3 regions of the Streptomyces vinaceus genome follow, and region 1 is predicted to be linked to each of the others. Evidence: predicted binding sites of a transcription regulator. Region 1 holds the regulator's gene; each other region holds the start of a gene.
What was found. The regulator HrcA, encoded in region 1, represses chaperone genes, less so after heat shock. The targets are predictions, from matches to a motif close to TTNGCACTCNGNNNNNCNGAGTGCNAA.
Positions count from the first base shown of each region.

Region 2: the regulator HrcA is predicted to act here: its motif matches at 2,500-2,526, upstream of groL (chaperonin GroEL).
Region 3: the regulator HrcA is predicted to act here: its motif matches at 4,681-4,707, upstream of groES (co-chaperone GroES).

Region 1 covers NZ_CP023692.1:4,969,378-4,979,190, reverse strand. The annotation lists gene CP980_RS22430 (histidine triad nucleotide-binding protein) at 1-213, opposite strand, end outside; gene CP980_RS22425 (16S rRNA (uracil(1498)-N(3))-methyltransferase) at 334-1,080, opposite strand; gene CP980_RS22420 (nitronate monooxygenase) at 1,077-2,168, opposite strand; gene dnaJ (molecular chaperone DnaJ) at 2,316-3,455, opposite strand; gene hrcA (heat-inducible transcriptional repressor HrcA) at 3,456-4,472, opposite strand; gene CP980_RS22405 (MBL fold metallo-hydrolase) at 4,628-5,353, shown strand; gene CP980_RS22400 (DUF3097 domain-containing protein) at 5,382-6,191, shown strand; gene CP980_RS22395 (Uma2 family endonuclease) at 6,169-6,765, opposite strand; gene hemW (radical SAM family heme chaperone HemW) at 6,849-8,081, opposite strand; gene CP980_RS22385 (AMP-dependent synthetase/ligase) at 8,172-9,813, opposite strand, start outside.
Region 2 covers NZ_CP023692.1:4,120,283-4,130,095, reverse strand. The annotation lists gene CP980_RS18630 (Uma2 family endonuclease) at 98-595, shown strand; gene groL (chaperonin GroEL) at 681-2,303, opposite strand; gene CP980_RS18620 (cold-shock protein) at 2,638-2,841, opposite strand; gene CP980_RS18615 (MoaD/ThiS family protein) at 3,225-3,503, opposite strand; gene thrC (threonine synthase) at 3,554-4,852, opposite strand; SAM riboswitch class I at 4,846-4,995, opposite strand; gene CP980_RS18605 (glucosyl-3-phosphoglycerate synthase) at 5,202-6,179, shown strand; gene CP980_RS18600 (alpha,alpha-trehalose-phosphate synthase (UDP-forming)) at 6,225-7,664, shown strand; gene otsB (trehalose-phosphatase) at 7,812-8,660, opposite strand; gene CP980_RS18590 (DUF3263 domain-containing protein) at 8,728-8,964, opposite strand; gene CP980_RS18585 (extracellular solute-binding protein) at 9,059-9,813, opposite strand, start outside.
Region 3 covers NZ_CP023692.1:3,078,212-3,088,024, forward strand. The annotation lists gene CP980_RS13505 (MOSC domain-containing protein) at 51-722, shown strand; gene CP980_RS13510 (SDR family NAD(P)-dependent oxidoreductase) at 862-1,635, shown strand; gene CP980_RS13515 (ester cyclase) at 1,729-2,418, shown strand; gene groL (chaperonin GroEL) at 2,489-4,117, opposite strand; gene groES (co-chaperone GroES) at 4,227-4,535, opposite strand; gene CP980_RS13530 (response regulator transcription factor) at 4,816-5,502, shown strand; gene CP980_RS13535 (sensor histidine kinase) at 5,495-6,997, shown strand; gene CP980_RS13540 (LCP family protein) at 7,105-8,340, shown strand; gene CP980_RS13545 (FtsW/RodA/SpoVE family cell cycle protein) at 8,328-9,740, shown strand; gene CP980_RS13550 (NsdA family TPR-like regulatory protein) at 9,772-9,813, opposite strand, start outside.

The sequences.
Region 1 (9,813 bases):
GCGCAGCACGTCGGCGGCGGCGGCCGGGTCGGCGGCGGCGAGCGAGGCGGCGTCGGGGTAGTGCACCTTGGGGATCACGAGGACGTGCGTGGGCGCCTGCGGGTTGATGTCCCGGAAGGCGAACGTCGTCTCGGTCTCCCGGACCACGGTCGCGGGGATGTTACCCGCGACGATCTTGCAGAACAGGCAGTCCGCCTGCGGTTCCCCGGCCATTGCTCCGCCTTCCGAGACTGCGGCTGCGGCGGACGGGCCGCCGGAGCCGACGATGATCAGCCCCGGCATCGTATCCGGCGCCGTCGGCGCCCTCATGCGGGTTTCGGCGGGACGGGCGGCTCAGGACCAGCGGCCGGTGCGCGCGAGCAGGACCGCCGTCGCCGCGGTTCCGGCGGTGGAGGTGCGCAGGACCGAGGAGCCCAGGCGGTACGGGTGGGCCCCGGCCTCCGCGAAGACGGCGAGCTCCTCCGGCGAGACCCCGCCCTCGGGTCCGACGACCAGGACGACGGAGCCGGCGGCCGGGAGTTCGGCCGTGGCCAGGGCGCCCGAGGGGGTGTCCCGGTCCTCGTGGAGGACCATCGCCAGGTCGGCCCCGGCCAGCAGCGCCGCGACCTGCTTGGTGGACATGGCCTCCGCGACCTCCGGGAAGCGCACCCGGCGGGACTGCTTGCCCGCCTCCCGGGCCGTGGCCCGCCACTTGGCCAGGGACTTGGCGCCGCGGTCGCCGCGCCACTGGGTGATGCAGCGCGAGGCCTGCCAGGGGACGATGGCGTCGACGCCGGTCTCGGTCATGGTCTCGACGGCGAGCTCGCCTCGGTCGCCCTTGGGGAGGGCCTGTACGACGGTGATCCGGACGGCCGGTTCCGGTTCCTCCTCGATCGAGTTCAGGTCCATGACCACCAGCCGGTCCTTGCCCTCGGCGGCCTTGACGACCCCCTCGGCCCAGTGGCCGCGCCCGTCGGTGAGGACCACGTCCTCGCCGGGGTTCAGCCGCTTCACGGAGACCGCGTGCCGGCCCTCCGGGCCGTCGAGCACGAACTCCGGCCCTGCGGGGACCTCTTCGACCACGAACACGGGGGCGGTCATGACGTACTCCTGTTGTCCATCGACTTCCATCCGCTCTGCGCCTCGGCCAGTTCGGCCACCAGCACCTCCACCAGCTCCCCCGCGGGCAGGGCCCGGGCCAGCCGGTGCCCCTGGCCCGCCCACAGGGCCATGCCCTGCGGGTCCCCGGCCGCGGCGGCCGCCTTGCGCAGTCCGCTGGTCATGTGGTGGAGCTGGGGGTACGCGGCCGGGGCGTACGGCCCGTGCTCCCGCATGAACCGGTTCACCAGGCCCCGGGCCGGCCGCCCCGAGAACGCCCGGGTGAGCTCCGTGTGGGGGAACAGGGGGTCGGTCAGGGCCTGCTTGTGCAGCGGGTGCGCGCCCGATTCGGGGCAGGCCAGGAACGCGGTGCCGAACTGCGCCGCGTCCGCGCCCGCCGCCAGCAGCGCCGCGACCTGCGAGCCCCGCATCAGCCCGCCCGCCGCGATGATCGGCAGCGCCACGGCCTCCCGTACCTGGGCCACGAGCGCGAGCAGGCCCACGCCCGCCGTGCCGTCGGCCTGCGGGTCGTCGCGGTGGGTGCCCTGGTGACCGCCGGCCTCCACGCCCTGGACGCAGACGGCGTCGGCGCCCGCGGCCTGGACGGCGCGGGCCTCGTCGACCGAGGTGACGGTGACGACCGAGTACGTGCCGGCCTTGCGCAGGGCGGCCAGGACCGCGGGCGCGGGCACCCCGTAGGTGAACGAGACGACGGGGACCGGGTCTTCGAGCAGGATCGCGAGCTTGGCGTCGTAACCGTCGTCGCTGGTGCCGATGATGTCCTCTTCGGCCAGGGAGACGTCGTACCAGCTCGCCTCACCGGCGAGCTGCCCGCGGTACGCCTCCACCGCGGCGGGGTCCACGTACCCGGTCTGCGGCATGAAGAGGTTCACGCCGAAGGGGCGCCGGGTGAGCGCGCGCAGCTGTTTGACCTCCTGGTACATGCCGTCGGCGGTCTTGTAGCCGCCGGCCAGGTAGCCCAGGCCGCCCGCCTCGCACACGGCGGCGGCCAGCGGCGGACAGGAGGCGCCGCCCGCCATGGGAGCCTGCACGATCGGGTAGGGGGAGAGACCGTACGGTGCGGAGGACATGGACTGCATCGTGCCATGTCCCGCTCACCGGGCTAAATCACGGCATTCGCCTGGCATAGTCCGCTTCTCCGGCGGCGTCCGGATCCATGCGGCGAGCCCGGTCCGGGGCGTCCCCGGACCGGGCTCGTACGTCTGCCGACGGGCCGGTCAGCGGCCGTTGAAGGCGTCCTTCAGGCGACTGAACAGGCCCTGCTGGCCCGGCGCGAACTGGCCCATGGGCCGCTCCTCGCCGCGCAGCTTGGCGAGCTGGCGCAGCAGCTCCTCCTGCTGGGCGTCCAGCTTGCTCGGGGTGGTGACCTCGACGTGGACGATCAGGTCGCCGCGGCCGCCGCCGCGCAGGTGCGTGACGCCGCGCCCGTGCAGCGGGATCGACTGGCCGGACCCGGTGCCCGGGCGGATGTCGATCTCCTCCATGCCGTCCAGGGTCTCCAGCGGGCATTTGGTGCCCAGGGCCGCGGCCGTCATGGGGATGGTCACCGTGCAGTGCAGGTCGTCCCCGCGCCGCTGGAAGGTGGGGTGCGACAGCTCGTGGATCTCCACGTACAGGTCGCCGGCGGGGCCGCCGCCGGGGCCGACCTCGCCCTCGCCCGCGAGCTGGATCCGGGTGCCGTTCTCGACACCGGCCGGGATCTTGACCGTCAGGCTGCGGCGGGAGCGGACCCGGCCGTCGCCCGCGCACTCGGGGCACGGGGTCGGGACCACGGTGCCGAAGCCCTGGCACTGGGGGCAGGGGCGCGAGGTCATGACCTGGCCCAGGAAGGACCGGGTGACCTGCGACACCTCACCGCGACCACGGCACATGTCACACGTCTGCGCCGAGGTGCCGGGAGCGGCGCCCTCTCCGGAGCAGGTGGTGCAGACGACGGCCGTGTCGACCTGGATGTCCTTGGTCGTGCCGAAGGCGGCCTCGTCCAGCTCCAGGTCGAGGCGGATCATGGCGTCCTGGCCGCGGCGGGTCCGCGAGCGCGGTCCGCGCTGCGAGGCCTGGCCGAAGAAGGCGTCCATGATGTCCGAGAAATTGCCGAAGCCGCCCGCACCGAAGCCGCCCGCGCCCCCGCCGCCGCCCGAGGAGGACAGCGGGTCGCCGCCGAGGTCGTAGACCTGCTTCTTCTGCGGGTCCGAGAGCACCTCGTAGGCCGCGTTGATCTCCTTGAAGCGCTCCTGCGTCTTCGGGTCCGGATTCACGTCCGGGTGGAGTTCACGCGCCAGGCGGCGGAAGGCCTTCTTGATCTCGTCCTGCGATGCGTCGCGGCGCACGCCGAGAACGGCGTAGTAGTCCGTGGCCACTTACGACTCCGCCAGGATCTGTCCGACGTAACGTGCCACTGCGCGTACCGCTCCCATCGTTCCGGGGTAGTCCATGCGGGTCGGTCCGACCACGCCGAGTTTGGCGACTGTCTCGCCGCCCGAACCGTAGCCGACCGAGACGACGGACGTGGAGTTCAGTCCCTCGTAGGCATTCTCATGCCCGATCCGTACGGCCATCCCCGACTCGTTGGCCTCGCCCAGCAGCTTGAGGAGCACGACCTGCTCCTCCAGCGCTTCGAGCACCGGCCTGATCGTCAGGGGAAAATCGTGTCCGAAGCGCGTGAGATTGGCGGTCCCGCCGATCATCAGCCGCTCCTCGGCCTCTTCGACCAGCGTCTCCAGCAGCGTGGAGAGCACCGTCGACACCGTGCCGCGGTCCTCCGGTTCGAAGGACTCCGGCAGGTCCTGTACGAGCTGCGGCACGTCGGTGAACCGTCGGCCGACGACCCGGCTGTTGAGCCGCGCCCGCAGATCGGCGAGCGAGGCCTCGCCGAACGGCGCCTGGCAGTCGACGAGCCGCTGCTCGACCCGGCCGGTGTCGGTGATCAGTACGAGCATCAGCCGGGCCGGGGCCAGCGACAGCAGCTCGACGTGCCGGACCGTGGACCGGGTCAGGCTCGGGTACTGGACGACGGCGACCTGCCGGGTGAGCTGCGCGAGCAGCCGCACGGTGCGGCCGACGACGTCGTCGAGGTCGACGGCGCCGTCGAGGAAGTTCTGGATGGCCCGGCGCTCGGGCGTCGACAGGGGTTTGACCCCCGCCAGCCTGTCGACGAAGAGCCGGTAGCCCTTGTCGGTGGGGATCCGGCCGGCGCTGGTGTGGGGCTGGGCGATGTAGCCCTCCTCCTCCAGCACGGCCATGTCGTTGCGCACGGTGGCGGGCGAGACGCCGAGCCGGTGCCGCTCGGTGAGCGCCTTGGAGCCGACCGGCTCCTCCGTCCCGACGTAGTCCTGGACGATGGCGCGCAGCACCTCGAGTCTGCGTTCGCTGAGCATCGCGCACACCTCCAGCTGGTCGTCGTCGCTCGTCGTGGTCGGTTTCATCTGCTTCGTTGGCACTCCGGGCGTTCGAGTGCCAGAGATCCCCCGGCCAGTGTACGGCCGGGTAGTCAGCCCCTGGCAAGGGCGGCCCGCCAGGGTAGCGTCGCGGTATGGACGTGCGTTGGGAAGAGGCGGGCTGGGAGCGGCTGACCGGACGGACCGGACGGCGACGACTCCCGGTGTGGGACTGCACCGTGGGACTGGTGGTGGGGGACGAATCGGTGCTCCTGATCGATCCGGGTTCGTGCCTGCGGGAAGGCGCGCAGCTGCGGGCGGAGGCGGAGCGGCTGACGGGCCGGCGCGTGACGCATATCGCATTCACGCACGGCCATTTCGATCACGTACTGGGCGGGGCCGCGTTCGCGGGCGCCGAGGTGTACGGGGCGGTCGGGCTGGACGCGGAGCTGTCGACGGGCCGGGAGGAACTGCGCGTCAGTGCGGTCACGCAGGGGCTGGCGGAGGCCGAGGCGGCCGAGGCGGTGGACCTGCTGGTGGTCCCGAAGCACTCCGTGTCGGGCGAATGGACGCTGGAGCTGGGCGGGGTACAGGTGCTGCTGGCCAACGTAGGGCCCGGGCACACCCGGTACGACCTGGCGGTGTTCGTGCCGGGCGAGCGCGAGGCGGTGTTCTGCGGGGACCTCGTCGAGGAGTCGGGGGAGCCGCAGGCGGGCAGTGACGCGGTGCCGGCGCAGTGGCCGGCGGCGCTGGACCGGTTGCTGTCGCTGGGCGGGGACGACGCGCTGTACGTGCCGGGTCACGGAGCGGTGGTCCCGGCGGCGTTCGTGCGTGAGCAACGCGACACACTGGCACGGCGGTTCGGCGTGTCGGCCGTGTGAGGGCGCACGCTCTCCTACGCTCGGCCGGATGCGCGAGTACTCCCCCGATCTGACCCCGCAGTGGAAGCGCCCCAAGCCGGTGCCGGAGGTGCCGGCGGACCCCGACCTGGTGGTCGAGGTGGCGGGCACGGACTTCTGCGGCGCGGTGGTGGCCTGCGAGGCGGGCACGGTGACCCTGGAGGACCGCTTCGGCAAGCGGCGGGTGTTCCCGCTGGAGCCGCGGGGGTTCCTGCTGGAGGGCGCCGTGGTGACCCTGACCCGCCCCTCACGGGCGCCCGCGGCGCCCTTGCGCACGGCGTCGGGCTCGGTGGCGGTCCCGGGGGCGCGCGCCCGCGTGGCGCGGGCCGGGCGGATCTACGTGGAGGGCCGGCACGACGCGGAGCTCGTGGAGCGGGTCTGGGGCGACGACCTGCGGATCGAGGGCGTGGTGGTGGAGTACCTGGAGGGCATCGACGACCTGGCGGCCGTCGTCGCCGACTTCGCCCCGGGCCCGGACGCCCGCCTGGGCGTCCTGGTGGACCACCTGGTCCCGGGCTCGAAGGAGTCCCGTATCGCGGCGTCGGTGACCTCGTCGGACGTCCTGGTCGTCGGCCACCCGTACGTGGACGTCTGGCAGGCGGTGAAGCCGTCCGCGCTGGGCATCTCCGCGTGGCCGGTGGTCCCGCCGGGCCAGGACTGGAAGACGGGCGTCTGCAGGGCGCTGGGCTGGCCGGAGAACACGGGGGCCGCCTGGCAGCACATCCTGTCCCGCGTGAGGTCCTACAAGGACCTGGAGCCGGTCCTGCTGGGCCGCGTGGAGGAGTTGATCGACTTCGTCACGGGTGGCGGTGAGGCCTGACGCCCTTGAAGGTGCCGAAGTCGCTCGTGTTCAGTTCGATGCCGAGCAGCTCCAGCGGCAGCGGCTCGCCGAATTTCGAGATCCGCTGGGAACGGTAGTCTGCGTCGTCTCCCGTACCGGCAGGGATGGTCAGCAGGACGCATTGGGCAACGATGGGATCGATGATCAGGTAAGCAGACACCCGACCCGCGGCATAGATCGAACGCTTGACCACATAATCCCTGTCGACGCTGGTCTTGGAAACGACCTCCACCACCAGCGTGATCAGCTGCGACGGAAGGAGTCGGCCCGACTCAGGCTGCGCCTCGCGATCCAGAACCACCAAGTCGGGCACGGGCTCGCTCGCCTCGTCGACGATGTCGACGTCCTGGGTCTGAAGCCGTGCCCACCGCTTGCGCGGGATCTGGTCCTGCACGTCCTCCACGATCAGGTTGTGCACCAGATCGGGACCGGCCATCATCACGATTTCCCCCCGGAGGAGCTCGACCTTGACTCCGTCGGGAGGCTGGAACCCCTCGAAGAACTTGGCCATCCCACGCTCGTCCACAGCGGTCATCTCCGTGGTCCTCCACATCCGCCGCGTACTGTCGACGGCAGCCTAGGAAAAGAGTAGGCAGGCGCTGGCCGGTTCGGCGGGGATTCACTCCGGCGAGTGACTCAGTCCACCAGGTCCCGGACCACCGCGTCGGCCAGCAGCCGGCCGCGCAGGGTCAGGACGGCGCGGCCCGCCTCGTACGGAGCCGCCTCCAGGAGGCCGTCGGCGAGGGCGCGGCGGGAGGCCGCGAGGCCGGCCGGGGCCAGCAGGGACAGCGGGACGCCGTCCACCAGGCGCAGCTCCAGCAGGATCCGCTCCACCCGGCGGTCCTCCTCGGACAGCAGCTCGCGGCCCGCGCCCGGGGAGCGGCCCTCCGCGAGGGCGGCGGCGTAGGCGCCGGGGTGCTTCACGTTCCACCAGCGGACCCCGCCCACGTGCGAGTGGGCTCCGGGGCCCGCGCCCCACCAGTCGGCCCCGCGCCAGTACAGCTCGTTGTGCAGGCAGCGGCCCGCCTGCGAGGTGGCCCAGTTCGAGACCTCGTACCAGGAGTACCCGGCCGCGGCCATCACCTCGTCGGCGATCAGGTACCGGTCGGCGTGCACGTCGTCGTCGGTCATCGGGACCTCGCCGCGGCGGATCCGCCGGGCCAGCTGCGTGCCCTCCTCCACGATCAGCGCGTACGCGCTGATGTGGTCCGGACCGGCGCCGAGCGCGGCGGCCAGGGAGGCCCGCCAGTCCTCGTCGGTCTCGCCGGGCGTGCCGTAGATCAGGTCCAGGTTGACGTGCTCGAAGCCCGCCGCCCGCGCCTCCGCGACGCAGGCCTCCGGCCGGCCGGGGGTGTGCGTGCGGTCGAGGACCTTCAGGACGTGCTGCCTGGCGCTCTGCATGCCGAAGGAGACCCGGTTGAAGCCCCCGGCCCGCAGCTCCGCCAGGTACTGCGGGTCCACCGACTCCGGATTGGCCTCCGTGGTGACCTCGGCGTCCTCGGCCAGCCCGAACTCGTCCCGGATCGCCGCGAGCATCCGTACGAGGTCCGCGGCGGGCAGCAGCGTCGGCGTACCGCCGCCCACGAACACGGTCCGTACGGCGCGCGGGTCGTCTCCGAGCACCTTGCGGGCGAGGCGGACCTCGTCGATCAGGGTGTCGGCGTAGTTCTCACGGGAGGCGAGCACGCCGCCGGTGCCGCGCAGCTCGGTCGCGGTGTACGTGTTGAAGTCGCAGTACCCGCACCGCGTGGCGCAGTACGGGACGTGCAGGTAGAACCCGAGCGGCCGGTCCCCGCCGCCCGCCAGGGCGTGCGACGGCAGCGAGCCGTCTTCGGGCATGGGTTCACCGTCGGGCAGTGCGGAAGGCATGCCCCCATTGTCCCGCACCCCGGCCGGGGGCCCGGCCGCGCGCCGCCGCCCGCGGGCCCCTCGTACCGTCCGCTGCCGGCCGCCGCCGCTCTACGCCTCGCGCGAGCCCTCGTACATCTCGTCGATCAGGTGCTTGAACTCACGCTCGACGGCCGGCCGCTTCAGCTTGAGGCTGGGCGTGAGGTCGCCGTGCTCCACGTCGAGGTCGCGGGGCAGGATCCGGAACTTCTTGATCGTCTGCCAGCGCTGGAGGCCCTCGTTCAGCGTCTGGATGTACGTCTCGACCAGCCGGTTCGTCTCCGCCGCGGCCAGGACCTGGGCGTACGTCTTGCCCTCCAGCCCGTTCTCGGCGGCCCAGACCATGATCGAGGGCTCGTCGAGTGCGACCAGGGCGGCGCAGAAGTTCCGGTCGGCGCCGTGCACGACGATGCTCGACACGTACGGGCAGATCGCCTTGAAGCGGCCCTCGATCTCGGCCGGCGCGACGTACTTGCCGTTCGAGGTCTTGATCAGGTCCTTCTTGCGGTCCGTGATGCGCAGGTAGCCGTCGGGCGAGAGCTCGCCGATGTCGCCCGTGTGGAGCCAGCCGTCCTCCTCCAGCACCTCGGCGGTCTTCTCGGGCTGGAGGTGGTAGCCCTGCATGATGCCGGGGCCGCGCAGCAGGATCTCGCCGTCGTCGGCGATGCGGACCTCGGTGCCGGGGAGCGGCTTGCCGACGGTGCCGGTGCGGTAGGCCTCGCCGGGGTTGACGAAGGAGGCCGCGCTGGACTCGGTGAGGCCGTAGCCCTCCAGGATGTTGATGCCGGCGCCGGCGAAGAAGTAGCCGATCTCGGGGGCCAGGGCGGAGGCGCCGGAGACGGCGGCGCGCAGCCGGCCGCCGAAGGCCTCGCGGAGCTTGGAGTAGACGAGCGCGTCGGCGATCTTGTGCTTGGTGGCGAGGCCGAAGGGGACCGCGGGGCTGCCGGTCCGCCGGAAGTTGTCCTGGCTGGTCTTGGCGTACTCGCGGGCCACGCCGACCGACCACTGGAAGATCTTGTACTTGGCGCCGCCGCCGGCCCGGGCCTTGGCGGCGACCCCGTTGTAGACCTTCTCGAAGATGCGGGGGACGGCCGCCATGTAGGTGGGCTGGACGACCGGCAGGTTCTCGATGATCTTGTCGATGCGGCCGTCGACGGCGGTCACGTGGCCGACCTCGATCTGGCCGGAGGTCAGGACCTTGCCGAAGACGTGCGCGAGGGGCAGCCACAGGTACTGGACGTCGGTGCTGGAGATCATGCCCGTGGCGACGGTGGCCTTGGCCATGTACGACCAGTTGTCGTGCGGCAGGCGTACGCCCTTGGGGCGGCCGGTGGTGCCCGAGGTGTAGATGAGCGTGGCGAGCTGGTCGGCGGTGATGGCGCCGATCCGCTCCTTGACCGCCCCCGGGTTCTTGGCGAGGTACGCCGTGCCGCGCGCCTCCAGGTCGGCGAGGGAGAGCACCCAGCCTTCCGGATCGCCGGGGGCGGGTACGGCGTCGGCGGCCTCCACGACCACCACGTGGGCGAGCTCGGGCAGGTCGGCGCGGCGTTCGCGGGCCTTGGCGAGCTGGGAGGCGTCCTCGGCGATCAGCACGCGGCTGGCGGAGTCGGAGAGGATGAACGCCGACTCCTCGGCGTTGGTGCTCGGGTAGATCGTGGTGACGGCGCCGCCGGCGCACATGACGCCGAGGTCCGAGAGGATCCACTCGACGCGG
Region 2 (9,813 bases), 850 kb from region 1:
GCGGAGGACAACGGTGACGATCATGGTTGAACGGGCCACACCGATAGAGCAGGCGGCACCACCGACATTCGAGACGCTCCTGCGCACGGTCGAGGAGATGGACACACCTGACGGCTACAAGGCCGAGCTCATCCGGGGGAAGATCGTCGTGTCACCGTGGTCCAGGCTTCGCTACTCCCGTCGCATGCGGGCGCTGCGCGAGCAGCTTCAGGCGCACCTTCCCGAGGGGCATTTCGCAGACACCTCCCCTTTCCTCTTCCAGTTCCCGTCGGTTCAGCGCGGCTACGGGCCGGACCTGTACGTCGCGGACGAGGCCGCGTTCGATGAGGAGGGCCGCCACGCGGACGGCGCCGCCTTGTCCCTCGTCGGCGAGTTCACCTCCGTGTCCACCAAGGACGCCGACTGGGAGGAGAAGCTGGAGGTGTACGGCCGGATCGTGCCCGTCTACCTGGTCGTGGACATGCAGGGATCCGAGATCACCTGCTTCTCGGACCCCTCCCCGCAGGGCTACCGCTCTCGCAAGACCGTCGCCTTCGGCGAGGACTTGCCCGTCCCCGAGCCCTTCGGCTTCTCCCTCGACACCACCGGCTTCTAGGGGCCCCGGAAACGCCCGAGGGCGGCACCCCCCGTGTGGGGAGTGCCGCCCTCGGTCGAAGAACAGCCGATCAGCCAGGGGCCGATCAGAAGTCCATGTCACCGCCCGGCATGCCGCCGCCGGCCGGGGCGCCGGCCTTCTCGGGCTTGTCGGCGATGACGGCCTCGGTGGTGAGGAAGAGGGCCGCGATCGACGCCGCGTTCTGCAGCGCGGAACGGGTGACCTTCGCCGGGTCGATGATGCCCTCGGCGATCATGTCCACGTACTCGCCGGTGGCGGCGTTGAGGCCCCAGCCGACGGTCAGGTTGCGGACCTTCTCCACGACGACGCCGCCCTCAAGACCACCGTTGACGGCGATCTGCTTGAGCGGGGCCTCCAGGGCGAGCTTCACGGCGTTGGCGCCGGTCGCCTCGTCACCCTGCAGGTCGAGCTTCTCGAAGACCGCGGAGGCCTGGAGCAGGGCCACGCCACCACCGGCGACGATGCCCTCCTCGACGGCCGCCTTCGCGTTGCGAACGGCGTCCTCGATGCGGTGCTTGCGCTCCTTGAGCTCCACCTCGGTCGCGGCACCGGCCTTGATGACGGCCACGCCGCCGGCCAGCTTCGCGAGGCGCTCCTGGAGCTTCTCGCGGTCGTAGTCCGAGTCGGAGTTCTCGATCTCGGCGCGGATCTGGTTGACGCGACCCTGAACCTGGTCGCTGTCACCGGCACCGTCGACGATCGTGGTCTCGTCCTTGGTGATGACGACCTTGCGGGCGCGGCCGAGCAGGTCCAGGCCCGCGTTCTCCAGCTTGAGGCCGACCTCCTCGGAGACGACCGTGCCGCCCGTGAGGATGGCGATGTCACCGAGCATGGCCTTGCGGCGGTCGCCGAAGCCCGGGGCCTTGACGGCGACGGACTTGAAGGTGCCGCGGATCTTGTTGACGACCAGGGTCGACAGGGCCTCGCCCTCGACGTCCTCGGCGATGATCAGCAGCGGCTTGCCGGACTGCATGACCTTCTCAAGGAGCGGCAGCAGGTCCTTGACCGAGCCGATCTTCGAGTTGACGATCAGGATGTACGGGTCGTCGAGCGACGCCTCCATACGCTCCATGTCGGTGGCGAAGTACGCCGAGATGTAGCCCTTGTCGAAGCGCATGCCCTCGGTGAGCTCCAGCTCCAGACCGAAGGTCTGGGACTCCTCGACCGTGATGACGCCTTCCTTGCCGACCTTGTCCATGGCCTCGGCGATGAGCTCGCCGATCTGGGTGTCGGCGGCGGAGATGGAGGCCGTGGAAGCGATCTGCTCCTTGGTCTCGACGTCCTTCGCCTGCTCCAGCAGGGCGCCGGAGACGGCCTCGACGGCCTTCTCGATGCCGCGCTTGAGGGCCATCGGGTTGGCGCCGGCGGCCACGTTGCGCAGGCCCTCGCGGACGAGCGCCTGGGCGAGCACGGTGGCGGTGGTCGTACCGTCGCCCGCGACGTCGTCCGTCTTCTTGGCGACTTCCTTGACCAGCTCGGCGCCGATCTTCTCGTACGGGTCCTCGAGCTCGATCTCCTTGGCGATGGAGACACCATCGTTGGTGATCGTGGGGGCGCCCCACTTCTTCTCAAGGACGACGTTGCGACCCTTGGGGCCGAGGGTGACCTTGACGGCGTCGGCGAGCTGGTTCATCCCGCGCTCGAGACCGCGCCGGGCCTCCTCGTCGAACGCAATGATCTTGGCCATCTGAAGTGGTCCTCCAGGACTGGGGTTCCCCCTGCACCGTCGGGTACGAGGGGAGGCTTGGATTGCTCCGGACCGCGCCCGCGCCCGCGACGGACGGCCTGCGTGCCCGGCGGTTCCTTCCCGCCGGACCCTGCGGGCCTCACCGACCCGGTCCTGTGTAGTAGCACTCTCAAGCAGAGAGTGCTAACGCCAATGATTAGCACTCGACCCCCGAGAGTGCAAGCGGCTTCGGAGAAGGCGGGTCCCGGCCGGCCCCGGGCAGCACGAAGGGCCCGCACCCCTCCTCTGAGGTGCGGGCCCCGCGTGTACGTGTCGGTGGTCGATCGCGCCGGGACTAGACGGCGAGCTTGACCATGTCCGCCTGCGGACCCTTCTGGCCCTGCGAGATCTCGAACTCGACCCGCTGACCCTCTTCAAGGGTGCGGTACCCGTCCATCTGGATGGCGCTGTAGTGGACGAACACATCCGCACCACCGTCGACCGCGATGAAGCCGTAGCCCTTCTCCGCGTTGAACCACTTGACGGTGCCCTGAGCCATGCCTAACTCCCCTATTACTGGCCCTTGCGCAGGACCGCACTTCGCGGTCCCGGGTCAGAACTTGCGCCGGAACGCCTCGACCGGGGCTGAATGTATCTGCACCGCTGCTGTCTGCAACAGGTCAATCCGACGAGAAATCTGGACACGGGGATACATTGAAATAGAGTGAAAAGTTGGCATATTCCTGGGCAACTCGGACCCGGCATATCTCGCCAAAGCCCCATACCGCACTCGGACATTGACTCAATGTCAACCATCACGCGACCCGCTCATATGCGGCGGGCAAGAACAGCGGAGGGGACTTCCCCAACTCTACCGCGCCCAACCAAGCAGAATTACCCCCTCCGCTTTTACCGGAGGGGGTAATTCTGGGCTTTCGCGTATCAGCAGCCGCCCGCGACGGCGGGGATGATCGAGACGCCCGCGCCGTCCGGCGTCACCGCGTCCAGACCACCCTCGAAGCGCACGTCGTCGTCGTTGACGTAGACGTTCACGAAGCGGCGCAGCTTGCCCTGGTCGTCCAGGACGCGGGCGGCGATGCCCGGGTGGCTCGCCTCCAGGGAGGCGATGACCTCGGAGAGGGTCGCGCCCTCGGCGGAGACCTCGGCCTGGCCGCCGGTGTAGGTGCGCAGGATGGTGGGGATGCGGACGTTGACGCTCATGGCGCTACTGCCTTTCCGGGTGCGAGGGGAGGGGAGGGGTGTCCGGCGGATCAGGCCAGGCCGGCGGCGCGGAACGCGTCCAGGCTCGGGCGGATGGTTGCGGTCTGCCCGCTGTCCGCGGCCACCGCCTCCAGGGTCTTGAGGCCGTCACCGGTGTTGAGGACCACCGTGGTCAGCGCCGGGTCGAGCTGCCCGTTCTCGATGAGCTTCTTGGTCACGCCGACGGTCACGCCGCCCGCGGTCTCGGCGAAGATGCCCTCGGTCTGCGCGAGGATCTTGATGGCCTCGACGACCTGCTCGTCGGTGACGTCCTCGACGTAGCCGCCGGTGCGGCGGGCGATGTCCAGGACGTACGGGCCGTCGGCCGGGTTGCCGATGGCGAGCGACTTGGCGATGGTGTCCGGCTTCTGCGGGCGGACCACGTCGTGACCGGCCTTGAAGGCGGTCGAGACCGGGGAGCAGCCCTCGGCCTGCGCACCGAAGATCTTGTACGGCTTGTCCTCGACGAGCCCGAGCTTGATCAGCTCCTGCAGACCCTTGTCGATCTTCGTCAGCTGCGAGCCGGACGCGATCGGGATCACGATCTGGTCGGGCAGCCGCCAGCCGAGCTGCTCGCAGATCTCGTACGCCAGGGTCTTGGAGCCCTCGCCGTAGTACGGGCGCAGGTTGACGTTGACGAAGCCCCAGCCCTCGCCGAGCGGGTCGCCGATGAGCTCGGAGCAGAAGCGGTTGACGTCGTCGTAGTTGCCCTCGATGCCGACGAGGTCGCCGCCGTACACACCGGCCATGACGACCTTGCCCTGCTCCAGGTCGTGCGGGATGAACACGCAGGAGCGGAAGCCGGCCCGGGCGGCCGCGGCGCCGACGGCGCCGGCCAGGTTGCCGGTGGAGGAGCAGGACAGGGTGGTGAAGCCGAAGGCGCGGGCGGCCTCGACGGCGATGGCGACGACGCGGTCCTTGAAGGAGTGCGTCGGGTTGCCGGAGTCGTCCTTGACGTACAGCTTGCCGGTGACGCCGAGCTCCTTGGCCAGGTTGGCCGCGTCCACGAGCTTGGTGAAGCCGGGGTTCAGGCTGGGCTTGGAGGCCACGTCCGCGGGGACGGGCAGCAGCGGGGCGTAGCGCCAGATGTTGTTCGGGCCGGCCTCGATCGCCGCGCGCAGCGCCTCGGGGTCGCCGGCCGGGAGGTCGTACGCGACTTCCAGCGGACCGAAACACTCGACGCAGGCGAAGATGGGGCCGAGCTCGAAACGGGTACCGCACTCACGACACGAGAGGCCGGTGGCAGGTCCGAGATCGACAGAGGTGGCAACAGTCTGTGCAGCCATGATGGCGAGGCCCTTTCTCCTCATCTTCCCCATGGCGCACTTCGCCATGAGACGGAATTGGCACCTTCCCTAGCCGGGGACCTCGCTGCTGCAAGCAAGCGCGAGAACCGACTGGAGGGTTGCCGGGGCTTCAACGGGCCGTGTCCCTCTGCCCCTCTGGATGAGCGGTATGGCACCGGCTCGCGCGCTCTGCGGCACGTCCGGGCGTTTGTGCGCGGGGACCCCCGGCATGCGGTGGTCCTTCGCGTTGTTCAAGACTGTAACCGAAGGTCCGGGTGGTTGAGACAGCCGTCCGAACCGCGAGATGGATCACTTTTCGGCCGAAAGCGCCGAGGGCTACGGGCTACCTACGGACGACCAGGGAGTGCTGAACGTGCTGGAAGAGGTGGAGCGCTGGTTCGCGGACCGCTCCTGGTCCGCGGCCGACCGACCGCTCGACCAGCTGCTGTCGGCCAAGCGGGCGACGGGCACCACGGTCAGCGTGGTGCTGCCCGCGCTCGACGAGGAGGAGACGGTCGGGGCGATCGTCGAGGTGATCCGGCGCGATCTGATCGACGGGATGCGGCTGCCCCTGGTCGACGAGCTGGTGGTGATCGACTCGGGCTCCACCGACCGGACCGCCGAGGTGGCCGCCAAGGCCGGCGCCCGGGTGGTGCACCGCGACGAGATCCTGCCGCGGATCCCGGCCGTGCACGGCAAGGGCGAGGTGCTGTGGCGCTCGCTGCTGGTGACCGGCGGGGACGTGGTCTGCTTCGTCGACGCGGACCTGCGGGACTTCTCCTCCGCCTTCGTGTCCGGGATCGTCGGCCCGCTGCTGACCGAACCGGACGTGCAGTTCGTCAAGGCGATGTACGACCGCCCGCTGGGCGACGCCCCCGGCCAGGGCGGCCGGGTCACCGAGCTCGTCGCCCGCCCCCTGCTCAATCTCCACTGGCCGCAGCTGGCCGGCTTCGTCCAGCCGCTGGGCGGCGAGTACGCCGTGCGCCGGTCCCTGCTGGAACGTTTGCCCTTCCCCGTCGGGTACGGGGTGGAGCTCGGCCTGCTGGTCGACGCGCTGCACACCGTCGGGCTGGACGCGCTGGCCCAGGTGGACGTGGGCGTACGGCTCCACCGCCATCAGGACGGCCAGGCACTCGGCCGGATGGCGGCGGCGATCTACCGGACGGCGCAGCTGCGGCTCGCGCCCGGGAACTCCGCCGGCCACCGCTGGGGGCACCCGCCCGTACGGCCGGAGCTGACGCAGTTCGAGCGCGGCCCGGACGGGTTCACGCCGCGCACCCACCCCGTGGACACCGAGGAGCGGCCGCCGATGGCCGGGGTCAAGGAGTACTCCGGCCGCCGGGTGGCGTGAGGGAACTGACGTTTGAGCGGGCGGGCCCCGGGCTAGGTTCGCCGCATGGCTTCTCAGGTACTCGTTGCAGCGAACCGCGGCCCGCTCTCCTACGAACTCGGCGACGACGGCACCCTCACGGCCCGGCGCGGCGGGGGCGGACTCGTCTCCGGCCTCTCCGCCGCCCTCGCCCGCCAGCCGGAGGCGCTGTGGATCTGCGCGGCGCTGTCGGACGCGGACCGGGAGGCGGTCCGGCGGGGCGTCTCCGAGACCGGCGTCCGGATGCTGGACATCGATCCCACCACGTACGACGGCGCGTACAACGGCATCGCGAACTCGGTGCTGTGGTTCACCCACCACCACCTGTACGACATCCCGCGCGAGCCGGTGTTCGACGCGCGGTTCCGGCAGCAGTGGGACGCGTACGCCGCGTACAACCACGCCTTCGCGGTGGCACTGGCCGAGGAGGCGGGCGAGGGCGCGGCCGTGCTCGTACAGGACTACCACTTGGCGCTGGTCCCCGGTGAGCTGCGCGAACTGCGGCCCGACCTGAGGATCAGCCACTTCACGCACACCCCGTGGGCCTCGCCGGAGTTCCTGGGGATGCTTCCCGACGACATCCGCGCGCAGCTGCTGTGGGGGATGCTCGGGGCGGACGTCGTGGGCTTCCACACCTGGGCCTGGGCCGAGGCCTTCGTGGCCGGGGCGCACATCGACGACGCGAGCGGCAGCGCGGGACCGGCCGGGGACCGGCGGCGCGGCGTGCGGCACCGGAAGGCGGGCGCGGACGCGCGCTCCACCGAGGTGGCCGTGTACCCGCTGGGCGTGGACGAGGACGAGCTGCGGGCGCTGGCGCACCGGCCGGAGGTCAACGACAAGCTGGCCGCGCTGCGGACTGAGGTCGGGGACCGCAAGGCGATCGTCCGGGTGGACCGGACGGAGCTGTCGAAGAACATCATCCGGGGGCTGCTGGCCTACCGGGAGCTGCTGACGGCGCACCCCGAGTGGCGCGGGCGGGTGGTGCACCTGGCCTCGGCGTACCCCTCCCGGCAGGACCTGGAGGTCTACCGGTCCTACACGCAGGCGGTACGGGAGCTGGCCGAGCGGATCAACGAGGAGTTCGGTACGCGGGACTGGCAGCCGGTGCTGGTGTCGGTGAAGGACGACTTCGCCCGCTCCCTGGCGGCGTACCGGCTGGCGGACGTGGCACTGGTCAACCCGGTGCGGGACGGGATGAACCTGGTGGCCAAGGAGATCCCGGTGGTGTCGGACGCGGGGTGCGCGCTGGTGCTGTCGACCGGGGCGGGGGCGTACGGGGAGCTGCGCGAGGACGCGCTGACGGTGAACCCGTACGACGTGACGGCGACGGCGGAGGCGCTGCACGCGGCGCTGTCCATGCCGGCGGGCGAGCGGCTGGAGCGCACGAAGCGCCTGGCCGCCGCCGCCACCGCCCTGCCCCCGACGGCCTGGTTCACGGCCCAGCTGGACGCCCTGCGCGAGGCCTGACGGCAGCCGCTGCGCGGAGCGCTCCCCCTACCCGCCCTACCACCGTTTCCCGGGCCCTCCCGGCCCCGGGCGGGCCCGGGAGGTGAGGGGCCTGCCCCGGTGAACGGGACGGGGACGGGGAGGACCGGCCCCGCAGGGCCGGGCCTGTCAGCCGCGGATGGCTCCGGCCAGGGCGGCCAGGAAGCCGACCACCTCGGCCGGGCCGCCCAGGACCAGGTCGGCCCGGGCGGCGAGCTCGGGGACCTCCACCGAGCCACTGGCCACCAGCAGCCCCGGCAGACCGTCGGCCCGGCGCTTCTCCACCGCGGAGTAGGCGGCGAGGTCGCCCAGGTCGTCGCCCGCGTAGAGGACCGCCTCCGCATCCCGCTCCGCCACGAACTCCGTCAGGGCGACGCCCTTGTCCATGCCCGGGGGGCGCAGCTCCAGGACCGCGCGGCCCGGCTCCACCATGAGCCCGTGGCGGGCCGCCAGTTCGGCCAGGGGTTCGCGCAGTGCCGCGAAGGCCGCCGCCGGGTCGTCGGCGCGCCTCGTGTGGACGGCCAGCGCCCGGCCCTTCTCCTCGATCCACGTGCCGCGCCAGGCGCCGATGGACTCCAGGAACCCGGGCAGCTCCGCCCGTACGGCGGCGACCCCCGGGTGCTCGGCGGGGGCGTGGACGATGCCGGTCACCGCGTCCCAGCGCTCGGCGCCGTAGTGGCCGAGGACCACGAGGTGTTCCAGTCCGGGAACGCCGGCGAAGCCCCCGTAGCGGACGGCCACGCCGGCCGGCCGACCGGTGATCACGGCCACCGAATCGACCTCGGGGGCGAGTGCGGACAGGGCCGGAACGGCCCCTGGGTGGGCCCGGGCCTGGTCCGGGTCGGGGACGATCTCGGCGAGGGTACCGTCGAAATCGAGCGCGACCACGGAACGGCGGGGTGCGCGGAGCAGGGCTTCGAGGCCCTCACGTCCGGCAGCGGTGACGGGCATCGGCAAGTCGTGCGGATGGCTCCCCATACGGACGACCCTAACGGCCCCGCCGGGCCACGGCTACGGCGCGGCCCCCGGGCGCCACGGGCGGGCCTCAGCGCCGGGCCCGCTGCGCCTCGCGGATGCGGCGGAGCCTGTTGACGGTGCCGGGGGCGTGGGCCAGCGCGCGCGGGTCGTCCATCAGCGCGTTGAGCAGCTGGTAGTAGCGGACCGGGGTCATCCCCAGCCCTTCCCGTATCGCCCGCTCCTTGGCTCCGGGCCCGGGCCAGGTGCGTCCTTCGTACGCGAGCACCGCGGCCTCGGTGGCCGTCAGCCCCACGTCGTCCGTCATACCGCCAGATTAACGTCGCCCGGTGACAGCGGCCGGGCCGCGCCCCCCGGCGCCCGCCCGGCCCGCGCCGCCACCGCCCGCCCGGCCCGCGCCCCTACTGCGCGTCCGCCTTGCGCGCCGACTCGGCGATGGCCTCCAGGACCTTGGCCGGCTGTCCGCCCGGCTGCACGCTCTTGCCGATGTTCCGCTTGACGTCCTCGCTGACCCCGGCCCAGGACTTCTTGCCGACCGGGTAGAGCCGCGCGTTCGGCAGCGCCTGCAGGAACGTCTTGAGCTGCGTGGCCGAGCCGCCCGTACTGGCGTCCATCGCCCGGTAGCCGGTCGTGGTGGCCGGGAGCAGGTCGTACTTGTTGGTGAACGTCGTCACGTTCTTGGCCTCGTACAGGTAGTCCAGGAACTTCCCGGACTCCTTGCGGTGGCCGTTCTTGAAAGCCATCACCCAGTCCGCGACGCCCATCGTCGGGTGCTCGGTGCCGTCCTCGGTCGGCAGGGCCACCATGCCGAACTTCACGCCCTTCTCGGCCGCCTGCTTCAGCAGCGTGGGGTGGCCGTTGAGCATGCCGACCTCGCCCCGCGTGAAGGCGTCGAACGCGGCCTGCCGGTCCGTCTTCGCCGGCTCCAGCGCCCCGGTCAGCCCCTGGCCGACCATCTTGTCGCGCAGGAACTCGAACGTCTTGACGTTGTCGGCGGAGTCGATCGCGTACGCCTCCTCGTTGTCGGTGTAGCCGCCACCGCCCGCGAGCATCCACATCATCGTCTCGGCCTGCGCCTCCTCGCGGCCCAGCGGCAGCGCGAACGGCGTCGCCACGCCCGCGGCCTTGAGCTTCTTCGCGGCGGCCTCCAGGTCGG
Region 3 (9,813 bases), 1.9 Mb from region 1:
ACTCCATGCCCCCCTCTACTTCCGGCGCCCCCGGCGCCCCCTCGGCCCCCCTGCGCGTCGTCTCGGTGAACCTCGGCCGGGCGGCGGTCGTCGACCACACCGACGCGAAGGGCGGGCTGACCGGCATCGGCAAGAAGCCCGTCCCCGGCCCGGTCCACGTGTCCGCCCCCGGGCCCAAGGGCGTCGGCGCCAGCGGCCTCACCGGGGACGCCGTCTGCGACCTGCGCCACCACGGCGGGGACCACCAGGCCGTCTACGCCTACGCGCGCGAGGACCTCGACTGGTGGGAGGGCGAGCTGGACCGCGAACTGCCGCCCGGGCTCTTCGGCGAGAACCTCACCACCTCCGGCATGGACCTGACGGGCGCACGGCTCGGCGAGCGCTGGCGGGTCGGCTCGGGCGGGCTCGTCCTCGAAGTGGCCTCGGCCCGGATCCCGTGCCGCACCTTCCAGGGCGCCCTCGGCGAGCGGGGCTGGGTCAAGCGCTTCACGGCGGCCGCGCGGCCGGGCGCGTACCTGCGCGTGGTCCAGGAGGGCCCCGTCTCCCCCGGGGACCGCGTGGAGGTCGTGCACCGGCCGGACCACGACGTGACGGTGGAGCTCTGGTTCCGCGCGTTCACCACCGACCGGTCGCTGCTCCCGCGCACGCGGGAGGCGGGCGCGGCGATGGCCCCGCAGTGGCACGAGATGGCCCTGGCCCACGCGGAGAAGTACGGGCAGTAGGGCGGGAGCAGGGGGTTTTCGTAGCCGGAAGTAGCGGTTCCGCAGCGGGAAGCGACGGTGCGCGGCGCCGGTGATCACGAAGGGGTACCGCCCGGCGGGCTCCTCTTGAGCTGTCGCCGGAGGCGGCTAGGTTGCGCCTATGACGACTGCGTTGATTACGGGATCCACGGCGGGCATCGGCTCCGCGTTCGCCCGGCGGCTCGCCGCCCAGGGGCACAACCTCGTACTGGTGGCCAGGGATACGAAGCGCCTCGGCGAGCAGGCCACCGAGCTGCACGACCGGCACGGCATCGAGGCCGAGGTACTGACCGCCGACCTGTCCACCGACGAGGGCATCGCCGCCGTGGAGCGCCGCCTGGGCGACCGTACGCACCCGGTGGACCTGCTGGTCAACAACGCGGGCTTCGGCAACAAGGGCCGCTACCTCGAAGTCTCCATGGCCGACGAGCTCACCATGCTCAAGGTGCACGTCGAGGCGGTCCTGCGGCTGACCTCGGCGGCCACCGAGTCGATGCGCTCGCGGGGCCGGGGCGGCGTCGTCAACGTGGCCTCGGTGGCGGCGTTCGTACCGCGCGGGACGTACGGGGCGAGCAAGGCCTGGGTCGTGCAGTTCACGCAGGGCGCGGCGCGGGACCTGTCCGGATCGGGCGTACGGCTGATGGCGCTGTGCCCGGGCTTCGTGCGCACCGAGTTCCACCAGCGGGCCGGCATGGGTACGGACAACATCCCCAACTGGATGTGGCTGGACGCGGACAAGCTGGTGGCGGCGGCCCTGGACGACCTGGCGCGCGGCAAGACCGTCTCGGTCCCGGACCCGCGGTACAAGGCGCTGATGGGCCTGGTGAAGCTGACCCCGCGCGGGCTGCTGGGCGGGGTCTCCTCGCGTACGGGCCGGAAGTACGGCCCGCAGTAGTCCGAGTGGGGCGCGGGCAGGCCGGCCCGAAACCGGCTGAACGGGTGAAATCTCCCTAAACTGGACGTGTCCCTTCCAGCGCGGGAGTGCGCCATGACATTCGTACAAATAGTCGATTACGAGACCAGCAGGCCCGAGGCCGTCAACGAGGTCATCGACCGGTACCTGGCGAAGACGAAGGGCAAGCGCACCGTGTCCCACTCGGTGGTGGGCCGGGACCGGGAGTCCGACACCCACTTCCTCGACATCGTCGAATTCCCGTCGTACGAAGCGGCCATGAAGAACTCTCACCTCCCGGAGACGGACACGATGTTCCAGGAGATGATGGCCCTCTGCGACGGGATGCCCCGGTTCACCAACCTGGACGTCGTACGCGACGAGCACCTCAACACGCTGCTCGCGAACCGCATGTTCGAAGAGGTCGCCGTGAAGGGCGACATGTCGGTCGTGGACGAGATCTTCGCGGCGGACTACCGGGACCACGACATCAGCCGGCCCGAGGTCAAGGTCGGCCGCGACGGCATCCGCGAGGACGTGCAGGCGTGGCGCAGCGCCTTCGACTTCACCTTCACGCGGGACGCCCAGACGGCGCAGGACGACCACGTCACCACGTTGTGGACCTGGAACGGCAAGCACAAGGGCGAGTTCATGGGCATCGCCCCGACCGGCAAGGACTGCACGATGACCGGCACGACGGTCTTCCGCTGCGAGGACGCGATGATCAAGGAAGGCTGGTGGCACTACGACGCCATGCGCCTGATGAGGGAACTCGGCGCGATGTGACGGCGCCGCACCCACGGGGAAGGCCCCGTTCCGCAGATGCGGAACGGGGCCTTCTCGGCGTGGGGCTCGATCAGTGGCTGTGGCCGTGACCGTGGCCGTGACCGGCGTCGCCCTCTTCCTCGGCCGGCTTCTCGACGACCAGGGTCTCGGTCGTGAGCAGCAGGGAGGCGATGGAAGCGGCGTTCTCCAGCGCGGAGCGGGTGACCTTGACCGGGTCGATGACGCCGGCCTTGACCAGGTCGCCGTACTCGCCGGTGGCGGCGTTGAAGCCCTGGCCCTTGTCGAGCTCGGCGACCTTCGAGGTGATGACGTAGCCCTCAAGGCCGGCGTTCTCGGCGATCCAGCGCAGCGGCTCGACGGCGGCGCGGCGGACGACCGCGACACCCGTGCCCTCGTCGCCGGTCAGACCGAGGTTGTTCTCCAGGACCTTGACGGCGTGGACGAGCGCGGAGCCACCGCCGGAGACGATGCCCTCCTCGACCGCGGCGCGGGTCGCCGAGATGGCGTCCTCAAGGCGGTGCTTCTTCTCCTTGAGCTCCACCTCGGTGGCGGCGCCGACCTTGATGACGCAGACGCCGCCGGCCAGCTTGGCCAGGCGCTCCTGCAGCTTCTCGCGGTCCCAGTCCGAGTCCGTGGACTCGATCTCGGCCTTGATCTGGTTGACGCGGCCGAGGACCTCGTCGGCGCTGCCGCCGCCGTCGACGATCGTGGTGTCGTCCTTGGAGATGGTCACGCGGCGCGCGGAACCGAGTACGTCCAGACCGGCCTGGTCGAGCTTGAGGCCGACCTCCTCGGCGATGACGGTGGCACCGGTGAGGGTGGCCATGTCCTGGAGCATCGCCTTGCGGCGGTCACCGAAGCCGGGCGCCTTGACGGCGACGGCGTTGAAGGTGCCGCGGATCTTGTTGACGACGAGGGTGGAGAGCGCCTCGCCCTCGACGTCCTCGGCGATGATCAGGAGCGGCTTGGAGGCGCCGGCCTGGATGACCTTCTCCAGCAGCGGCAGGAGGTCCTGGATCGAGGAGATCTTGCCCTGGTTGATCAGGATGTACGGGTCGTCGAGGACGGCCTCCATACGCTCCTGGTCGGTCACCATGTACGGGGAGAGGTAGCCCTTGTCGAAGGCCATGCCCTCGGTGAACTCCAGCTCCAGGCCGAAGGCGTTGGACTCCTCGACGGTGATGACACCGTCCTTGCCGACCTTGTCCATCGCCTCGGCGATGAGCTCGCCGACCTGCTGGTCCTGCGCGGAGAGCGCGGCCACGGCGGCGATGTCGGACTTGTCCTCGATCGGGCGGGCGGTCGCGAGGAGCTCCTCGGACACGGCCTTGACCGCGGCGTCGATGCCCTTCTTGAGGGCGGCCGGGGAGGCGCCGGCGGCGACGTTGCGCAGACCCTCGCGGACCAGCGCCTGGGCCAGCACGGTGGCGGTGGTGGTGCCGTCACCCGCGATGTCGTTGGTCTTGGTCGCCACCTCCTTCACGAGCTGCGCGCCCAGGTTCTCGTACGGGTCGTCCAGCTCGACCTCGCGAGCGATGGTGACACCGTCGTTGGTGATGGTGGGGGCGCCGAACTTCTTGTCGATGACGACGTTGCGGCCCTTGGGGCCGATCGTCACCTTCACCGTGTCGGCCAGCTTGTTGACGCCGCGCTCGAGGGCGCGACGGGCGTCCTCGTCGAACTTCAGGATCTTCGCCATGGGAGCGGTTCAGCCCTCTCGAAAACTCGGGTTTAACGAACTGCGCCCCTTGCCGCCCGGCAATCAGCGGGGTGACCAGGGGCGCAGCTCAAAGCAATGCTTCGGTGAACTACTTCTCGATGATCGCGAGCACGTCGCGAGCCGAGAGGACGAGGTACTCCTCGCCGCTGTACTTCACTTCGGTGCCGCCGTACTTGCTGTACAGCACGATGTCGCCGACGCTGACGTCCAGCGGGAGACGCTGGCCGTCCTCGAAGCGGCCCGGGCCCACGGCGAGGACGACGCCCTCCTGGGGCTTCTCCTTCGCGGTGTCCGGGATGACCAGGCCGGAAGCCGTGGTCTGCTCGGCGTCGAGCGGCTGGACCACGATGCGGTCCTCAAGCGGCTTGATGGCAACCTTGGAGCTGGTGGTCGTCACGATCCGACCTCCCCCTTCGGAGATCTCACGGGGCTAACTGTCTGGGTGGCGACCAGGTGGATCCGTCGTCGCGGGTGCCGGACCTGCCCGTCGCTGTGTTGGCACTCACCGGTGGCGAGTGCCAGGTGCGAGACTATTCCGGTGATTAGCACTCGGTCAAGCGGAGTGCCAACACGCTCCCCCGGGTCGTCCGGATCGGGGGTCTCCCCCGGCCTCCCCCACGCCCCGCCCGAGGCCGGGCCCGGGGGCCACGGACGGGCGGTATGTGACAGTTGGGGTCGTGCGCATTCTCGTGGTCGAAGACGAAGAGGGCCTCGCCGAATCACTGCGGCGCGGCCTGTGCGCCGACGGCCACTGGGTCGACCTCGCCCATGACGGCCACCGCGGGCTGGACCTCGCCCGCACCGGCCCGTACGACGCCGTCCTGCTCGACGTGATGCTGCCCGGTCTCAGCGGGTACGAGGTCTGCGCCCGCCTGCGGGCCGACGGCGACCCGACGCCCGTCCTCATGCTGACCGCCAAGGACGGCGAGTACGACGAGGCCGAAGGCCTGGACTGCGGCGCCGACGACTACCTGACCAAGCCCTTCTCGTTCGTCGTCCTGGCCGCCCGCCTGCGCGCCCTCGCCCGGCGGGCGGCGGCCGGATCGGCCGGCCCCCGGCCCACCCTCCAGGCCGGTGACCTCGTCCTCGACCCCGCCGGCCGCCGATGCCGCCGCGGCGGGCACGACATCGAGCTCACCGCCCGCGAGCTCGGCGTGCTCGCCTGCCTCATGGAGCGGCCCGGCCTGGCCGTCGCCAAGCAGGACATCCTGGACCAGGTCTGGGACGTCCCCCACGCCGTCGACCAGAACATCGTCGAGGTGTACGTCTCCTCGCTGCGCAAGAAGATCGACGCGCCCTTCGGCCGCCGCTCGATCCTCACCGTCCACGGCACCGGCTACCGCATGGCCCCCGACGGTGGCTGAATCCAGGACGAGCCCGGGCCCGCTGCGGCGCCGGGCCGCGGTGGCCGCGGCCCTCGCCATGGCCGCCGTACTGGGCGCCGGCGGGCTGTGGCTGTACACCCTGCTGCGGGCCAACCTCCTCGACAACACCACCGGCCGCACGGAACTGGCCGCCCGCAAGGTCGCCGCCCAGCTCGAAGGCCACGCCCTGCCCGGCGGGCGGCTCCCCGCACCGGAGAGCGGGGTCGACCTGGTCCTCGTACGGGACGCGCGGGGGCGGACCGTCGCCTCCACCGGGGACCTCTCCGGGGCCCCCGACCTCGGCGGCCTGCGCCCGCCCGGGGCCGGAGCGTCCGGGGCGTCCGGGGCGTCCGGGGCGTCCGGGGCGTCGGGCGCATCAGGCGTATCGGGCGCATCAGGCGAGGACTCCCGCTCCGCCGTCCTGCCGCCCTCGCACCCCGGCGGGGAGCGGCGCGCGGTGGTCGCGGTCGACGCGCCCGGCGGGCACGAGGTGTACGCCGTCACCGTGCTCGGCGACGTGGACGACGCGACCCGCGCCATCGCCCTCGGCCTGCTCGCCGGCGCACCCCCGCTGATCGGCTTCGCGGCGGCCCTCGCCTGGTGGGTGACGGGACACGCCCTGCGCCCGGTCACCGCGATCCGCACCGAGCTCGCGGCCGTCACCGCCAGCGAGCTGGACCGCCGGGTTCCGGACCCAGGCGGGGCGGACGAGATCGCCCAGCTGGCCCGGACCGTCAACGACACCCTCGACCGGCTGGAGCGGTCCGACGCCCGCCAGCGGCAGTTCACCGCCGACGCCTCCCACGAGCTGCGCAACCCGCTGGCCGCCGTCCGGTCCCGGCTGGAGGTGGCGCTGGCCGGCGGCCGCCCCGACCGGGAGTCGGTCGCGGCCGCGCTGGCCGATACCGAGCGGCTCCAGCGCATCGCCGCGGACCTGCTGCTGCTCGCCCGGCTCGACGGCGGTCCCCTGCCGCGGACCGAGCCGGTGGACTTGGCGCTGCTGGCCGCGGAGGAGCTGGCCCGGCGCCCGGAGCCCCGGGTCCCGCTCCGGCTGGACGCGCGGGAGCCCGTACCGGCGGCCGGGGATCCGGCGCGGCTGGAGCGGGCGCTGGCCAATCTGGTGGACAACGCGCTGCGGCACGCCCGTACGGGGGTCGTCGTACGGGCGGCCACCGAGCCGGCGGACCCCGGCGGGAGCGGATGGGCGGTGCTGGAGGTCGAGGACGACGGCCCCGGCATCGCGGCGGCCGACCGCGACCGGGTCTTCGAGCGGTTCGTCCGCCTGGACCCGGACCGCGGGCGCGCGGGCGGCGGTACGGGCCTCGGCCTGGCCATCGTCCGCGAGACGGCCCGCGCGCACGGGGGCGAGGCGCGGGCGCTGGAGCCCCGGGCGGGCGGCGGCACCGGTATCCGCTTCGTCCTGCGCGTGCCGGTCGGCGGGCCGCGCGTCGGGCCGCGCGGTCCCCGCGGGCCGGCCCGGTGCGCCGGGTCCTGAACGGCGCCGGTCCTGAACGGCGCCGGGTCCTGAACGGCGCCGGGTCCTGAACGGGCCTTCAGGTCTCTCAGGATTCCTTCAGCGCCCCTCCCCCACCATCGACTGGCATGAGCGCGCACCGGAGGAAGACCAGCCACCCCGCCCGCCGGCCACGCCGTTCCCGCGGCCCACGCCGTCACCGCCGCATCGCCCGTACCCTGCTCGTCGCCGTCTGCGCGCTGGCGGTCACGGCCGCCGCCGGCGCCTGGTACGTGTACCGCGACCTGGCCGGCAGCATCGGCAGCTCCAAGGCCCTGGAGGGCGCCGAGAAGTCGAAGTACGGCGACACCAACATCCTGCTGATGGGCCTGGACAGCCGCCGCGACCAGAACGGCGAGGAGCTGCCGGCGGAGGTCCTCGACAAACTGCACGCGGGCAGCTCCGACATCGGCGGCTACAACGCGAACACGCTGATCCTGCTCCACGTCCCCGGCGACGGCGGCCAGGCCAAGGCCTTCTCGGTCCCGCGCGACGACTTCGTCGACATCCCGGGGCACGGCAAGGACAAGATCAAGAAGGCGTACGGGCTGGCGAAGGCCGGGGAGGAGGACCGGCTCGCGGCCCAGGGGGTCAAGGACCGGCGGCAGCTGGAGCGCGCGGGGCGGGAGGCCGGCCGCACGGCGCAGATCGAGACGGTGCGGAACTTCCTGGGCGTCCCCGTCGATCACTTCGCCGAACTCAACCTGGCCGGTTTCTACCACCTGGCGGAGGCCCTGGGCGGCGTGCCGGTGTGCCTGAAGCGGCCGGTACGGGACACCTTCTCGGGCGCCGACTTCCCGGCGGGCCGCCAGAGCCTGAACGGGCAGCAGTCCCTGGCCTTCGTACGGCAGCGGCACGGGCTGGACAGGGGCGATCTGGACCGGACGAGGCGGCAGCAGGCCTTCCTGGCGGGCGCCACGCAGAAGCTGGACTCGGCCGGGACCTTCACCGATCCGGTCAAGCTCATGAAGCTGATCGACGTCGCGAAACAGGACGTCGTGACGGACGCGGGCTGGGACCTGCTGTCGTTCGTGAAGCAGGCGAAGAACCTGTCCGGCGGGAAGGTGGCCTTCACGACCCTGCCCGTGGAACGCTTCGGAAGGAACCATGGCGAGGACATAAACGTCGTAGACGATATGAAGATAAAGCGCCTCATTGCCGAGCAGATCGGACCGGGGGCTTCCGCCTCCCCGTCCGCTCCGAGCCCGGGCGCGAGCCCGAGCGGCGCACCGGGGGCGCCTCCGGGACCGGCTGCCCCCGCGCCGGCTCCGGCCGCGAGCGGCAGCTCCGCCGTCGACGGTGGCGGCGTCCCGTGCGTGGACTGAGGCCGCTGACGACGGCCGGCGCGCGCCGCCGTACCGAGGCGCTGCTCCTGGTCTTCGTCGTCGCCCTCACCGTCTTCGGACACGCGAGCGCCGGCCTGGCGATGAACGGCGAGCTGCCCGCCAACCTGACCGGGTTCACGATCAGCATGACGCTGCTGGCGCTGGTGGGGCACCTGGGCGTGCGCCGGTTCGCGGCGTACGCGGATCCGCTGGTCTTCCCGCTCGCCGTGCTGCTGTCGGGGCTGGGGCTGGTGCTGCTGCACCGGCTGGACCAGTCGTACATCGCGCGGTACGGCGGCGACGCGAACGCGCCGGGGCAGCTGCTGTGGACGGTGATCGGCGTGGCCGCGTGCCTCGCGGTGGTGGCGCTGCTGCGCGACCACCGGCTGCTGCAGCGGTTCATCTACATCACGATGGCGGTCGCGCTGGTGCTGCTGATCGCGCCGGCGTTCTTCGGTGCGGACACGTACGGCGCGAAGCGCTGGATCATCCTCTTCGGCTTCTCGCTCCAGCCGGGCGAGTTCGTGAAGATCATGATCTCGATCTTCTTCGCGGGCTACCTGGTCATCCACCGCGATTCGCTCGCCCTGACGGGCCGGAAGTTCCTCGGGGTGCGGCTGCCGCCGATGCGCCAGCTCGGGCCGATCATCACGGTCTGGATCGTGTCGCTGCTGGTGCTGGTCTTCGAGCGGGACCTGGGTACGTCGCTGATCTTCTTCGGCGTGTTCGTGGTGATGCTGTACGTCGCCACGGAGCGCACCAGCTGGATCGTGACGGGCATGCTCATGGCCGGCGTCGGGGCCTTCGTGGTGGGCTCGACGGAACCGCACGTCAAGGGCCGCGTGGCGGCGTGGCTGGAGCCGCTGTCGTACTACTGGAAGGACCGCCCGCCGGGGGTCATCTCGGACCAGTCCGCCCAGGCCCTGTTCAGCTTCGGCACCGGCGGCATGTCCGGTACGGGGCTGGGGATGGGGCACCCGGAACTGATCGGCTTCGCGGGGCGCAGCGACTTCATCCTGACCACGGTGGGCGAGGAGCTGGGCCTGGCCGGGGTCATGGCGGTGCTGCTCCTGTACGCGCTGCTGGTCCAGCGGGGGCTGCGGATGGCGCTGGGTGCCCGCGACCCGTTCGGGAAGCTGCTGGCGGTGGGCCTGTCGGCGGCGCTGGCGCTCCAGGTCTTCGTGGTGGCGGGCGGTGTGACGGGCCTGATCCCGCTGACGGGCAAGGCGCTGCCGTTCCTGGCGAAGGGCGGCTCGTCCCTCCTGGCCAACTGGATCATGATCGCCCTGCTCCTCCGCATCAGCGACAGCGCGGAACGCCAGCGCGAGGCGGACGCCCGCGGCCCGGCGGAAACGACGATCACGCCCACCGCGGCGCCCGAACCGGCCGCCCGGGGCTGACCCGGGGCTGAGGAGCAGTCCGGCGAGTGCGTCAGCCCTTGAGGCTGCCCACGTGCCGGGCCCGCTCCCGCAG